2 regions of the Kitasatospora sp. NPDC086791 genome follow, and region 2 is predicted to be linked to the other one. Evidence: riboswitches for the same ligand, from Rfam matches in the RefSeq annotation. Region 2 holds a riboswitch; the other holds the start of a gene.
The links. A riboswitch is a leader RNA that binds a small molecule or an ion and turns the genes downstream of it on or off. The one in region 2 is predicted to bind glycine.
Positions count from the first base shown of each region.

Region 1: another riboswitch for glycine. It lies ahead of gcvT (glycine cleavage system aminomethyltransferase GcvT); the one in region 2 lies ahead of gcvP (aminomethyl-transferring glycine dehydrogenase).

Region 1 covers NZ_JBFBOC010000003.1:4,567-12,053, reverse strand. The annotation lists gene glyA (serine hydroxymethyltransferase) at 1-1,150, opposite strand, end outside; gene gcvH (glycine cleavage system protein GcvH) at 1,280-1,654, opposite strand; gene gcvT (glycine cleavage system aminomethyltransferase GcvT) at 1,756-2,877, opposite strand; glycine riboswitch at 3,107-3,211, opposite strand; gene AB0Q99_RS07110 (enhanced serine sensitivity protein SseB C-terminal domain-containing protein) at 3,535-4,335, shown strand; gene AB0Q99_RS07105 (enhanced serine sensitivity protein SseB C-terminal domain-containing protein) at 4,453-5,394, shown strand; gene AB0Q99_RS07100 (ABC transporter permease) at 5,892-6,881, shown strand; gene AB0Q99_RS07095 (ABC transporter substrate-binding protein) at 6,934-7,487, shown strand, end outside.
Region 2 covers NZ_JBFBOC010000014.1:141,174-148,660, forward strand. The annotation lists gene gcvP (aminomethyl-transferring glycine dehydrogenase) at 1-1,256, opposite strand, end outside; glycine riboswitch at 1,495-1,598, opposite strand; gene AB0Q99_RS20595 (PRC and DUF2382 domain-containing protein) at 1,822-2,946, shown strand; gene AB0Q99_RS20600 (MFS transporter) at 3,237-4,733, shown strand; gene AB0Q99_RS20605 (DNA polymerase IV) at 4,892-6,286, opposite strand; gene AB0Q99_RS20610 (ElyC/SanA/YdcF family protein) at 6,368-7,075, opposite strand; gene AB0Q99_RS20615 (MerR family transcriptional regulator) at 7,189-7,487, opposite strand, start outside.

The sequences.
Region 1 (7,487 bases), on a different contig from region 2:
CGCGGAAGTCCTCGGCGCCGAAGCCGCGGGTGGCCAGGGCCGGGGTGCCGATGCGCAGGCCCGAGGTGACCATCGGCGGGCGCGGGTCGTTCGGGATGGCGTTGCGGTTGACGGTGATGCCGACCTCGTGCAGCCGGTCCTCGGCCTGCTGGCCGTCGAGCTGGCTGTTGCGCAGGTCGACCAGGACCAGGTGGACGTCGGTGCCGCCGGACAGGACGGACGCGCCGGCCTCGGCGACGTCGGCCTGCAGCAGGCGCTCGGCCAGGATCCGCGCGCCCTCCAGGGTGCGCTGCTGGCGCTCCTTGAACTCCTCCGAGGCCGCGATCTTGAAGGCGACCGCCTTGCCGGCGATCACGTGCTCCAGCGGGCCGCCCTGCTGGCCGGGGAAGACCGCGGAGTTGATCTTCTTGGCGTACTCGGCCTTGGACAGGATGACGCCGCCGCGCGGGCCGCCCAGGGTCTTGTGGGTGGTGGTGGTGACCACGTCCGCGTAGGGCACCGGGTTCGGGTGCAGCCCGGCGGCCACCAGGCCGGCGAAGTGCGCCATGTCCACCATGAGCAGCGCGCCGACCTCGTCGGCGACCCGGCGGAACTCGGCGAAGTCCAGCTGGCGCGGGTAGGCGGACCAGCCCGCGATGATCAGCTTCGGCTGGTGCTCCTTGGCGAGGCGCTCGACCTCGGCCATGTCGACCTGGCCGGTCTTCTCGTCCACGTGGTACGCGACCACGTTGTAGAGCTTGCCGGAGAAGTTGATCTTCATGCCGTGGGTCAGGTGACCGCCGTGGGCCAGGTTCAGGCCCAGGATGGTGTCGCCCGGCTGGATCAGCGCGAACATCGCGGCGGCGTTGGCCTGCGCGCCGGAGTGCGGCTGGACGTTGGCGTGCTCGGCGCCGAACAGGGCCTTGATGCGGTCGATCGCGATCTGCTCGACCACGTCGACGTGCTCGCAGCCGCCGTAGTAGCGGCGGCCGGGGTAGCCCTCGGCGTACTTGTTGGTGAGCACCGAGCCCTGGGCCTCCATGACCGCCACCGGGGCGAAGTTCTCGGAGGCGATCATCTCCAGGGTGGTCTGCTGGCGGTGCAGCTCGGCGTCGACCGCGGCGGCGATCTCCGGGTCGAGGGCGTGCAGGGACTGGTTGAGAACCGTCATGGTGTGGTCTTCCCTGGTGGAGGAGGATCAAGGGGTGCCGCGCGGAGCGCGCCCTCGGAAGGGTGGGGCGGGCGACGGGCGGGCGGCGGGGGCGGACCGCAGTGCCGCGGCCCGCCCGTCACGAGCGGGTCAGGCCTTGATGAAGGCGTTGTACTCGTCCGCGGTGAGCAGCTTGCCGGTGGACGCGACGCGCACCTTGAACAGCCAGCCGCCCTCGAACGGGGCGCTGTTGACCAGGCCGTTGTCGTCCAGGACGTCCTGGTTGACCTCGGTGACCTCGCCGGTCACCGGGGAGTACAGGTCGCTGACCGACTTGGTGGACTCCAGCTCGCCGCAGGTCTCGCCGGCGGTCACCTCGTCGCCGACCTCGGGCAGCTGCACGTAGACGATGTCACCGAGGGCGTCGGCGGCGTGCTGGGTGATGCCGATGGTGGAGACACCGTCCTCGGCGTCGGTCAGCCACTCGTGCTCTTCGGTGTACTTCAGGTGCTCGGGGTTGCTCATGGCGTCATTCTCCAGGATGGGAAGCGGGTACGACGAAGCGGGCCGCCGGACGGACGGCTTCGACGTGCGGGTATGGGAGGAGGCGGGGGCGGTGGGGGCGCTCAGCGGGCGCGCTTGTAGAACGGCAGCGCCACGACCCGGACCGGCTCGTGCTTGCCGCGCACGTCCACCGCGACGGTGCTGCCGGGGGTGGCGTGGGCCGCGTCGACGTAGGCCATCGCGATCGGCTGCCCCAGCGTCGGGGACGGCGCGCCGGAGGTGATCCGGCCGATCGGGTCGCCGTCGGCGGAGACCACGGTGTACTCGGCGCGCGGCACGCGCTTGCCGTCGGAGACCAGGCCGACCAGCACCCGCGGCGGGTTGGCCTCGGCCGCGGCGGCGGCCTGCTCCAGCGCCTTGCGGCCGGTGAAGGCGCCCTCGTTGGTGGTCTTGTCGAAGCGGACGACCCGGCCCAGGCCCGCGTCGAACGGGGTGAGGTCGGTGGACAGCTCGTGCCCGTACAGCGGCATGCCCGCCTCCAGGCGCAGCGTGTCGCGGCAGGACAGGCCGCACGGGACCAGGCCGCGACCCTCGCCGGCGGTGGTCAGCGCCTGCCAGATCCCCTCGGCGTCGACCGGGTGGCAGAAGATCTCGAAGCCGTCCTCGCCGGTGTAGCCGGTGCGGGCCAGCAGCACGTCACGGCCGGCCACCCGGGCCGGGAGGATCGCGTAGTACTTCAGGCCGGGCAGGTCGGCGTCGGTGGTCCCGGCCAGGATCGCGGTGGACTCCGGGCCCTGGACGGCGATCAGGGCGTAGGTGTCGCGGTCGTCGGTGACGACGGCGTCGAAGCCCTTGGCGCGGGCGATCAGCTCGTCCAGGACCAGCTGGGCGTTGGAGGCGTTGGCGACGACCAGGAAGGCGTCCTCGCGCAGGCGGTAGACGATCAGGTCGTCCAGGATGCCGCCGTCCTCGGCGCAGATCATGGTGTAGCGGGCGCGCAGCACGCCCAGCGCGGAGACGAAGCCGACCAGCGCGTGGTCCAGCATCTCGCCGGCCTGCGGGCCGGTGACGGTGATCTCGCCCATGTGGGAGAGGTCGAACAGGCCGGCCTTGGTGCGGACGGCGAGGTGCTCCTCGCGCTCGCTGCCGTAGCGCAGCGGCATGTCCCAGCCGGCGAAGTCGGTCATGGTCGCGCCGAGGGCGCGGTGCAGCGCGTCGAGCGCGGTCAGGCGGAGGGACGACATGGCCAGGAACTCCTCGGTCGGGGCACTCAGGGGTGCACGCACCGGACCGGACCCGCTCGGGACCGACCCTGCGCGCGGGCATGCGGCGGCGTGGGTCTCCCCATCTGTCGTCGAACCTGAGAGCTTCACCGCACGCCGGCCCGCAGCTGTTTCCAGCTTGCGGGACAGCATGGCGGCTTGCACCGTGGGTGGGCGTACGACAGGGCCGTGCGCCGCTTTCCAGATGTGCCTAACCCGTGCGGTAGGGGGGCCTGAGAGATTCCGGGGAGGACTTGCTCCTTCGGCGCCGGCCGTACCGCTGCTGCGGCACTCCGGGCTCTCCCGCGCGGGTTCGAGCGGCCGGTATGGAGTTGTGGGGCCCGCGGCGCATGCCGTCGGACGCGGACATCATGGCACGTCCCGGGCGAGGAAGGGAGGGGGGACCCGGTCACACGGGGAGGACGGATCCGGTCGTGCGGGGAGGGCGGGGCCGGTCGTGCGGCGGGGCCGGGCGGTCGGCCCGCACGGTGGAGGGGACCGGTCGCCCGGAGCCGCCCGGACCCGCGCCCCGGTCCCGCCCCCGCCGGGCACGGGGCCCGGGTGACCGGCGGGCCCTAGACTGCTCCGCGTCGGCGCAGCAGAGGGCGGCCGACCGGCAGAGGGCGGAATCGGCGGCGCATGGGGTACCCGGTGGAGCAGCAGCAGGGGTGGGGCGGTCCTGAGGGCGCGCCGGCGGGCGGTACCTGGCCGGCCAACGAACTGGAGCAGGTGCTGACCGCGGCCCTGGGCGACCCGGGCGCGACGCCGCGGGTGATCGAGGTGCTGGCCCGCAGCCAGGTGTGGGTGCCGCTGCCCGCGGGGGCCGACCCGCAGGGGCAGTCGCTGGACCTGCCGACCATCGAGCTGGGCGGCGACCCGTACGTGCCGGTGTTCTCCTCGCAGGAGGTGTTCCTGCAGCAGGCGCCGGGGATGGCCTTCGCGATCGCGCCGGTCTGGGAGTTCGCCCGCGGACTGCCGCTGGGCGTGGGGATCGCGGTCAACCCGGAGGCGGCGGTGGGCATCCCGGTGCCGCCGCAGGGCGTGGCCGAGCTGCGCCGCGGTCCGCGCGAGGACCGCTGGGAGGGCGCCGAGGACCCGGCGCCGACCGGCGGCCGGGTCGCGCTGCGCGAGCCGGTGCCGGGTGAGGACCCGGAGCACTTCCTGGCCGCCTGCCGGGCCGAACTGTCGCTCCTGCCCGGGGTGTCGACCGCCCGCAGGGCGCTGGCCAGCATCGAGGGCGAGCCGACCGTGATGTTCGTGGGCGTCCAGCTGGATCCGGCGGCCCCGGCCGACCCGGCCGCGGTGAACGACGCGCTCGGCCGGGCGCTGGGAACCGCGCCGCTGCCGGGCGGCGTCCACCTCGTACTGCTCGACCTCGCCGACGACCCGGTGGTCGAGTGGCTGCTCACCCGGGTCATGCCCTTCTACACACGGATGTGAGCGGGGTTCGTATCAAAGGCACGTCGCCGTGGCGGTGGCCGGTGCCGCCCCATAGGGTGCGTGCAGACGGCTGACGGGCCGGCGGGTTCGAGGAAAGAGGCGCGGCGAGGTGGGCGCATGAGTGCGGGAACGGGAGCGGGCGGGGTGCCGGGGCCCTGGGGCCAGGCACCGGCCGGGCGCCCGGGAGCGGATCCCGGCGTGTTGGAGCGCGCCCTGCGCGAGGTCGCGCCGGAGCGTTACGACGCGTACGAGCGACTGCTGCACGCACTGGCGGACGGCCGGGTCTGGATGCTGCTCTGGCACGGCACGCCGGGCAGCCCGGACGCGCAGTACGGGAACATGGAGATCAGCGGCCACGGCTACGCGCCGGCCGTCACCTCGCCCGAGCAGCTGGCCGCCTCCGGCTGGGCGCGGGCCCACGAGGTCATCTCCGGCCCGGAGATCGCCGCTTCGCTGTACCGCACCCGCTGGGGCCTGTGGCTCAACCCGCACGCGCCCGGCGGCGGTGTCGGCGTGCCCTGGGCCGACCTGCGGCGGATCGCCGCGGGCCTGGAGCGGTTGCCGGCCGGGCCGCTGAAGCTGAGCGAGCCGCAGCTGAACGCCCAGCAGTTCTTCGCGCTGCTGGAGCGGCAGGCCGGCGAGGTGCGCGCCGTCCGGGCGCTGCGCCGGGCCTGGGTGCAGCCGGCGGTGGGGGAGCCGTACCTGGCGATCGGCCTGGACCTGTACGAGAGTTCGCCGCCGGCGGTGGAGGCGGTGCGCGCGCTGATGCAGCGGGCGATCGCGGTGGCCCCGGAGGGGCTCGCGGTGTCCACGGTGGCGATGTCGGACGAGTACGACCCGGTGGCGCTGTGGATGCGCGCCAACGCGCGGCCGTTCTTCGACCGGGAGGCCGGCCGTCCGGCGACCGGCCCGTACCCGCCGGTGCCACCGCCCGGGTACCCGGGACCGGCGATGCCCGGGCAGCAGGCGGCGCCGGGGTGGGCGTACGGCGCGCAGCCGTCCGCGCCGGCCTGGCAGCAGCAGCCCCAGCGGCCGTGGCCGGGCTACCCCGGGCGCTGACTGCCGCCGCCGCCGTTTCCCGGCCGTTCCTCGACCGTTTCTCGGCCTTTTCTTGCCGAAATCTCCACCGCGAAGCCGACTTGATTGTCCGTCAAGTCGGCTTCGATGCTTTCCGGGCGCATTTCCGAGCCCGGTGTCGGGGCGCCTTGGCATGCCTGTTACAGCCGGGTGAAGAGGGATATGCCGCAGACCGTTGAGGTGCATGCCTGCAGATCACAGTTGGGCATCTGTCGGTTGTCAGGTCTGGCGTAAGCCAGTTCGGATGGCAGAGAGTTCTGCGCAACGCACCGCGCGTACTGGAACCCCACAAAGGTGAGCGCGCACGCCGACCCGCTCGTCCACGCGACGCCCATCCCGCGTGTGGCAGTGCCTGTGCACGACGCACTGCCGCGAACACCCGCTCCTGCTAGCACCTTTCGCACGTCCGCAGCCGCACCGCCGAAGCCGGCGACCGGCACCCGTGGGCCGGCCACCGTCGGCGAGGGGACCAACTGACCATGACCGCATCCGTGACCACCGCCGGGCACGAGCCGGAGGCACCCGCCACCGAGAGCCCGGCCAAGAAGATCGAGGGCCGCTCCCTCGGTCAGATCGCCTGGACCCGCTTCAAGCGGGACAAGGCCGCCGTCGCCGGCGGCGTCGTGGTGATCCTGCTGATCCTGCTCGCCGTGCTGGCCAAGCCGATCGAGTCGGTGTTCGGCCTCGCCCCGGACGCCCTGAACCAGGACCTGCTCGACGCCAACCTGGGCGGCATCCCGCTCGGTGACTGGGGCGGGATGAGCTGGGACCACCCGCTCGGCGTCGACCCGCTCCAGGGCCGCGACCTGCTCGCCCGGGTGATCGAGGGCTCCTGGGTCTCGCTGCTGGTCGCCTTCGGCGCGACCCTGCTGTCCAACACGATCGGCACCGTGCTCGGCGTGATGGCCGGTTACTACGGCGGCTGGGTGGACACCCTGATCAGCCGCATCATGGACGTCTTCCTCGCCTTCCCGCTGCTGCTCTTCGCCATCGCGATCTCGACCTCGCTGCAGGGCGGCGCGTTCGGCCTGCACGGCCTCCCGCTGCACATCATGGTGCTGATCTTCGTGATCGGCTTCTTCAACTGGCCCTACATGGGCCGGATCGTGCGCGGACAGACGCTGTCGCTGCGCGAGCGGGAGTTCGTCCACGCGGCCCGCAGCCTGGGCGCCCGCGGCCCGTTCATCCTGTTCAAGGAACTGCTGCCGAACCTGGTCGGTCCGATCCTGGTCTACTCGACCCTGCTGATCCCGACCAACATCCTCTTCGAGGCCGGCCTCAGCTTCCTCGGCGTCGGAATCCAGCCGCCGCAGGCCTCCTGGGGCGGAATCCTCCAGGACGCGATCAAGTACTACCAGGTGGACCCCCAGTACATGGTGGTTCCGGGACTGGCGATCTTCCTCACCGTGCTCGCCTTCAACCTGCTCGGCGACGGGCTGCGTGACGCCCTCGATCCCAAGAACAACTGACGTCGCGTCAGAACCCTTCTCCCTCAACATCCTCAAGGGGTTGATCTCACCCATGCGTAGGTCCCGTACCGTCGCGCTGACCGCGGCCGCCGCCGCCGCGGTCCTGATCGTGACCGGCTGCTCGTCCGGCAGCAAGGGCTCCGCCTCCTCCTCCGCCAGCGGCAGTGCCGGTGGCGGAGGTGCCGACGCCGCCACCAAGGGCATCGTCAACGTCTCGGACAAGAAGGGCGGGACGGTCACCTACGAGATGAAGGGCACCCCGGACTCCTTCGACCCGGGCAACACGTACTACGCCTACATCTACAACTTCTCGCGCCTGTACGGGCGTCCGCTGACGACCTTCGCCCCGGGCCCCGGCGCGCAGGGCGACAAGCTGGTCCCGGACCTCGCCGAGAGCCTGGGCAAGGTCAGCGCGGACGGCCTGTCCTGGACGTACAAGCTGCGCGCGGGCCTGAAGTACGACGACGGCACCCCGATCAGCTCGAAGGACGTCAAGTACGCCGTCGAGCGCTCCAACTTCGCGCCGGACGTGAACTCCAACGGCCCGACCTACTTCCACGACCTGCTGGCCGACAACGCCACGCCGTACGCGGGCCCGTACAAGGA
Region 2 (7,487 bases):
GCGGCGGCGATCTCGGCGGCGCGGCCCGGGACGACCGCGGTGACGGTGTCGAAGAACTCGCCGTGCAGCAGCTCGACACCGCCGGCCCGCAGGCCCTCGGCGAGGGCGGCGGCGTAGCGGTGGGTGCGGCGGGCGATGTCGGCCAGGCCGTCCGGACCGTGGTACACGGCGTACATCGAGGCCATCACGGCGAGCAGCACCTGGGCGGTGCAGATGTTGCTGGTGGCCTTCTCGCGGCGGATGTGCTGCTCACGGGTCTGCAGCGCCAGGCGGTAGGCCCGGTTGCCGTCGGAGTCGACCGAGACGCCGACCAGGCGACCGGGCAGCGAGCGGGCGTACTCGGCGCGCACCGACAGGTAGCCGGCGTGCGGGCCGCCGAAGCCCATCGGCACGCCGAAGCGCTGCGAGGTGCCGCAGGCGATGTCGGCGCCCAGCGAGCCCGGGGACTTGAGCAGGGTCAGCGCCAGCAGGTCGGCGGCGACGGCGACGATCGCGCCCAGGCCGTGCGCCTGCTCGATCACCGGGGCGAGGTCGCGAACCACGCCGGTGGCGCCCGGGTACTGCAGCAGCACGCCGAAGACGCCGCGCTCGGCGATCTCGGCCGGGATGCCCCCGGACAGGTCGGCGACGACGACCTCGACACCGGTCGGCTCCGCGCGGGTCTCGATCACCGCGATGGTCTGCGGCAGGGTCTCGGCGTCGACCAGGAAGACACCGCCCTTGACCTTGGTGACGCGGCGGGCCAGCGCCATCGCCTCGGCGGCGGCGGTGCCCTCGTCGAGCAGCGACGAGCCGGAGGTCGGCAGGCCGGTCAGGTCGGAGACCAGGGTCTGGAAGTTGAGCAGGGCCTCCAGGCGGCCCTGCGAGATCTCCGGCTGGTACGGCGTGTAGGCGGTGTACCAGGCCGGGTTCTCCATGACGTTGCGCAGGATCACCGGCGGCGTGAAGGTGCCGTAGTAGCCCAGGCCGATCATCGGCTGGAGCACCTGGTTGCGGCCGGCCAGCTCGCGCAGCTCGGCCAGGACCTGGGCCTCGGTCCGGCCGGCGGGCAGGTCCAGGCCGGTGATGGAGCGGATCGCCTCGGGCACGGCCGTGGCGGCGAGCTCGTCCAGCGAGCCGTAGCCGACGGACGCCAGCATCTTCTCCTGCGCGGCGGCGTCGGGGCCGATGTGGCGGTTCTCGAAGGGGCTGGCCAGCTCAAGCTCGGTGAGGGTCGAGGCGCCGGTGGGGCGTCCCGCGTTCGGCTGGGCGTTCATGGTGGTCGAGGCCTCCTGGTCACGGACCGGCGGGGGTACGCACGCCGTCCGGCCTTCCCCGCTGCGGACAGCGGAACAAGCCATGGCGGGCGGACCCGACAGGCCTCCCCCTCTGTCATCGGGACCTGAGAGCTTCGCCCGCACGGCATGCGGTCGCACGCCGTCGGCTTGCACCGTCGGTGAGGGTGGTGATCGCCGGCTTCCGTGCCGACACTCCTGCCCTGCTTTCCAGAGTGACCTACCCCACACGGTACGGATGCCTGAGAGATTCCGGGGAGGAGTTGCTCCTTCGGCGCCCCGACCAGCGGTTTTCGCGGTCGGAGACTCTCCCGAGCGGGCTCTGCGGTCGCCGCCCAGGGTACCAGCGGGAGGCGTTCCGATCACGGGTGCTTCTGGTCACCCCGGGTCTACGCGCGTCCCCCGGACGGCCCAGCCCACAGCCCGTCCGGCGCACCCCGGTCGCGCACGTCCGATTCATGGCATTTGGTGTGAAGTGGCGGACGGGACGGGTGCTCCGGCCGCCCTCCTGCGGGGGTTCCGCAGGCTCAGCGCACTGGAGGAATGAGTGCAGACCGACATCGATCCCCGGGACCTCATCGGCCACAAGGCGGTCGACCGCAACGGAGACAAGATCGGCACGGTCGACGAGGTGTACCTGGACGACGCCACCGGCCGGCCCGAATGGGCCGCCGTCCGGACCGGCATCTTCGGCCGGGACGCCTTCGTCCCGCTCACCACGAGCGAGTTCTCCGGCGACGAGCTCCGGGTGCCGTACGACAAGTCACTGGTCAAGGAGTCCCCGGACTTCGGCGTGGGCCAGCACCTGTCCCCCGCCCAGGAGCTCCAGCTCTACCGCTACTACGGCCTCGACACCCCGATGGACGGCCGCCCGGCCGGGGAGGACAACGGCCGGGCCGCGCGATCCGACCTCGACTTCGGCACCACGGCGGCCGCTGCGGCAGCCGCACCCGCCGCTGCCTCTGCGGCCGCCGTGACGGCCACCAAGCCGCGCGCCTTCCACTCCCCCGAGCCCGCCCCGGCCCCGGCCCCGGCCACCAACGGAACCAGCACCGTCACGGAGGACAACGTGCGCACCCTCGGCACCCACGCGCCCGCAGCCACGACCGCCGCGACGGCCACGACCTCGGCGTCCCCGACGGTCACGCCCAAGCCGCAGCCCGCCCCGGCGTCCACCGCCCCCGCACCCGCCGCGAGCGTCGGCGCTTCCTCCCCCGGCGGTCCGATCGAAATCACCTGCCGCGAGGAGCGGCTGGACATCACCACCACCTGGCACACCATCGGCACCGCGAAGCTGCGCAAGTACGTGACGAGCGAGCAGATCGAGCGCCGCGTCCCGGTGGTCCGCGAGCGTGTCCGGGTCGAGCGGATGCCGGTCAGCGAGGCCGAGCGCGCTTCCCTCACCGAGAAGGAGATCGCCGAGGGCGTCGAGGAGGTCACCCTCCGCGAGGAACGCCCGGTGGTCCGCAAGTACCTTGCCCCGATCGAGCGCGTGCGCCTCGTCGTCGAGCGCTACACCTCCGAGGAGGTGGTCCGGGACGAACTCCGCCGCGAACACGTCGAGGTCCACGACAACACCAAACCTTCGGCCGCCACCGCCACGCCGCCGTCGTCGACCACCACCCCGACCCCGGACACCTCCCACCCCGCAGCCGCACGCCCCCTCGTCTGACCCCACCCCCACCAGGGCCCCGACCACCCGGCCGGGGCCCTTCCCCATGCCCGGCCCCCACCGCGCGCCGAAGTACCACCCCGGCCCGCCCCCACCCCGACCCTTCCCCTTTGCCAAAGCACCACCGCGCCCCACCCCAGCCCGCCGCAGGCGCTCCCCACCACCCCACCCCCACCCCCACCCCCGACCCTTCCCCTTTGCCAAAGCTTAACCACTCGATATTTGACACTCTGAAGTATCTCCCGGCATGGTTACTTCAGTTCATTCACTATGTACGGGAGGAAGCAACCGTGAGTGAGGCACCACAGCCCACCACCGCGGCCGAGAAGCAGAGCAGCGCCCGGGTCCTGCCGGCCCTCATCCTGGCGATGCTGTCGTTCAGCGTGGTGCAGACCGCGGTCGTCCCGATCCTGCCCTCGCTGGCCAAGGAACTGAGCGTCTCCGGCTCCAGCATCACCTGGCTGATGACCGCCAACCTGCTCTCCGCAGCCGTGCTGACTCCCCTGCTGGGCCGCTTCGGCGACCTCCGGGGCCGTAAGCCGATGCTGCTGATCTCGCTGGCCGGCCTGGTCGCCGGTTCGGCACTGGCCGTCAGCACCCACTCCTTCACCTGGCTGGTCGTCGCCCGCGTCCTGCAGGGCGCCGGCGGTGGCGTCATGCCGCTGGCGATCAGCATCGTCCGCGACGAGCTGCCCAAGCAGAAGGTGACCGGCGGCGTCGCCGCCATCAGCGCCTCGATGGGTGTCGGCTCCGGCCTCGGCCTGGTGGCCACCGGTGTCCTGCTGGAGCACTGGAACTACAAGTCGATCTTCTGGATGGGCCTGGTCTTCGGCCTGATCGCGATCGCCCTGGTCGCCTTCCGCGTCCCGTCCGACCCGGTCACCGACAAGGACGGCGGAGCCGACCCGCTCGGCGCCATCACCCTGGCCGCCTGGCTCTCCGCGCTGCTGGTCGCGGTCAGCCAGGGCAACCACTGGGGCTGGACCTCCACCAAGACCCTCGGCCTGTTCGCCGTCGCCGCCGTCGTCGCCCTGGTCTGGGGCGTCATCGAGACCAAGGTCGCGCACCCGCTGGTGGACATGAAGATGATGTCCCGCCCGGCCGTGGCCTTCACCAACCTCGCGGGCCTGCTCATCGGCTTCGGCATGTACGGCTCCTTCATGGTCATCAGCAACTTCGCCCAGACCCCGGAGAAGCTGACCCACTACGGCTTCACCGCCACCGTCCTGCACGCCGGTGTCATGCTGCTGCCCTCCGCCATCGGCTCGATGGTCGCCGCCCCGCTCGGCGCCCTGCTGATCGCCCGCCGCGGCCCGCGACTGCCGCTGGTCCTCGGTGGTGTCCTCGGCGCCGTCGCGATGGCCTACCTGGCCCTGCGGCACAGCCACGAGGGCGACATCTACACCGCCTCGGCGGTCTTCGGCCTCGGCGTCGGCCTCGCGTTCGCCGCGATGCCCGCCTACATCAACGGCGCCGTCCCGGTCGAGCAGAGCGGCATCGCCAACGGCATGAACTCCGTGCTGCGCACCGTCGGTGGCGCGATCGGCACCGCCGTCATGGCCGCCATCCTGACCGGCGACACCATGAAGCTGCCCCCGCAGATCCCGCTGACGCTGCCCACCCTGGACGCCTACAAGCACGCGTTCTGGGTCGCGGCCGTGGTCTGCATCGTCGCCGGCGCCGTCCCGTTCCTGATCCGCGCCGCCAAGCCGGCCGCTCCGCTGACCGTCATCGGCGGCCCGGCCCAGCAGGACTCCAGCGACGAGCTGGTGAAGACCGACGCCTGACGAGGCGTCCGGCCCCGCGCTCAGGGACAGGGCGCGGGGCCCCGGCCTCCGTACGTCGCGAGGGCATCACGACCGTACGGGGTCCGGCACGGTGATGCGGCCCCACCCGGTACTCCCCCACCGGGTGGGGCCGCTTCGTGTCTCCGCCCCCTCACCCTTCACTGACCGCCACCCGCGCCCTCCTCGCCCTCCCCCAGACGCAGCGGCAACGGCCGGGCCGGTTCGAGCGCCGGGTCGTCCACCGCGAAGGTCCGCACCCGCCCGGGCCCGCTCCACGGCGTCTCGAACCGCACGGTGACCCTCCCGACGCCGCTGCCCTGCACCCAGCCCGGCCCGAACTCCGCGTGCCGGACGTCCTGTCCGGGCATCCACCGCCGCACCGCCACGGCCTCCGGCTCCTCCCCGGCCGGCTCGTCCTCGGCCGCTGCCTCCGCGTGCTCCGCCGCCTCCTCCCGCTGGGCCTGCGCGAACAGGTCCTCCTGGGTGTAGTCGGCGAGTTGGGCGACGCCCACGCCGAGCAGCCGCACCCCGCCGGTGATGTCGACCTGCTCCGCCAGCCGACGCGCGGTCGCGGTGATCACCGCCTCGTCGTCCGTGGGCCCGCCGAGCGTCTCCGAGCGGGTCAGCGTCGAGAAGTCGAACCGCCGGACCTTGAGCACCACGGTCCGCCCCGAGCGCCCGGCCGCCCGCAGCCGCCGCACGCACCGGGCGGCCAGCGCTTCGACCTCGCGCAGGACCCGCTCCCGGTCGGCCAGGTCCACTTCGTAAGTGTCCTCCACCGAAACGGACTTGGCGTCCTGGTCGGCCACCACCGGCCGCTCGTCCAGTCCTATCGACATGTGGTGGATCCCGGCGCCGTGCGCCCGTCCGAGCAGCTGGACCAGCTCCGTCTCGCCCGCCTCGGCGAGGTCGGCCACGGTGCTCAGCCCGGCCCGCCGCAGCACCTGTTCGGTGGCCGGCCCGATCCCGGGCAGGGCCCGTACGGGCATCGGCCCGAGCACGGCCCGCTCCTGCCCGGGCTCGATCAGCACCAGGCCGTCCGGCTTGGCCTGCTCGGAGGCGATCTTGGCCATCAGTTTGGACCCGGCGGCCCCCACCGAGCCGGTCAGCCCGGTCAGCCGCTGGATGTCCGCCCGCAGGTCCTCCGCCAGTGCGAGCACCAGCCGCTCGCCGGTGTCGTGGTCCGCCTCCGCCAGCACCGGGCCGTACGGACCGGCCTCCAGGTCCACGAAGGCCTCGTCCAGGCTGAGCGGCTGCACCAGCGGCGACAGCTCCCGCAGCAGGCCCATCACGATCTCGCTGACCTGCCGGTAGGCCTCGAAACGCCCCGACAGGAAGGCCGCGTTGGGGCAGAGCCGACGCGCCTGCGCCATCGGCATGGCCGAGTGCACCCCGAACTTCCGCGCCTCGTAGGAGGCCGTGGAGACCACCCCGCGCCCGCCGAGCCCGCCGACGATCACCGGCTTGCCGCGCAGGCTCGGCTTGGCCGCCTGCTCCACCGCCGCGAAGAAGGCGTCCATGTCGAGGTGGATGATGCTCGGCAGTGATCGCACCCGCCGATCATCGCGTACGGGTCCGACAGTGCGTACGAACCCGGCCGGACACCCCACCCGCCCGACGCCCTGCCCGCCCGGCTACGGCCGCTCGTCCGCGGCCGCCAGCGCCTTCGGGATCCCCTCCTCCTTGGGCCCGAGGAACACCGGGTCCGGCCGCAGCCAGGCGTTGACGGCCGCCTTGCCCGCCCCGGCCACCTCCCGCACCCCGCCGTACAGCCAGGTCTCGTCGTGCGGCTCCGGCACCCCGACGGCGTACGACCGGATGCCCGCCGCCTCGCACAGCGCCAGCGCCCGCCGGACGTGGAAATCCTGGCTGACCAGCACCGCCCGGTCCACCCCGAAGATCCGGTGCGCGCGGGTGCAGGAGTTCCAGGTGTCGAAGCCCGCGTAGTCCCGGACCACCCGCTCGGCCGGCACCCCGTGCCCGGTGAGGTAGGTGAACATCGCGTCCGGCTCGTCGTACTCGACCCGCCCGTTGTCCCCGGTCACCAGGATCGCCTGCACCTTGCCCTCGCGGTACAGGTCCACCGCCGCGACCAGCCGGTGTTCCAGGTACGGCGAGGGCTTGCCCTGGTCCAGCCCGGCGCCGAAGACCACCGCGACCGGCGCGGACGGCGCGCTCTCCACCGTGCCCACCCGGTCGCCCGCCGCGATCCACACCCAGGCGCTCGGCGCCAGCGCGAGCGCGCAGAGCGCCGTCCCGACCTGGAACACCCTGCGCTGCGTGCGCCGCGTCCGCAGCCGCGCCCCCAGCTGTCCGGCCCTGCGCCGCAGCAGCCCCGCCATCCCGGTGCCGACCCCCACGTGCCCCTCCCTCGATCGTTCCACCAGGCAACACGACGGGGCCGCGGGCCCGAACGGTTCCCCGTCCGGGCCCGCGGCCCCGTCGACACCAGTACTCAGACCGCCCGGTTGCGCCGCTGGGCCAGCTCGTCGGCCGGATCCTGCGCGACCAGGGTCTCGCCGGTGTCCGTGCGTTCCGCGTGCATCCGCCCGAGGGTGAGCTCCAGCTCCCGCCAGACCGCTCCCACCGCGATGCCGAAGACCCCCTGACCACCCTTCAGCAGATCCACCACCTGCTGCGGCGTCGTGCATTCGTACACCGTCGCGCCGTCGCACATCAGCGTCATCCCGGCCAGGTCGGCCTGTTCAGCGGCCTGCAGGTGGGCGACGGCGACCCGGATGTTCTGCAGCGAGA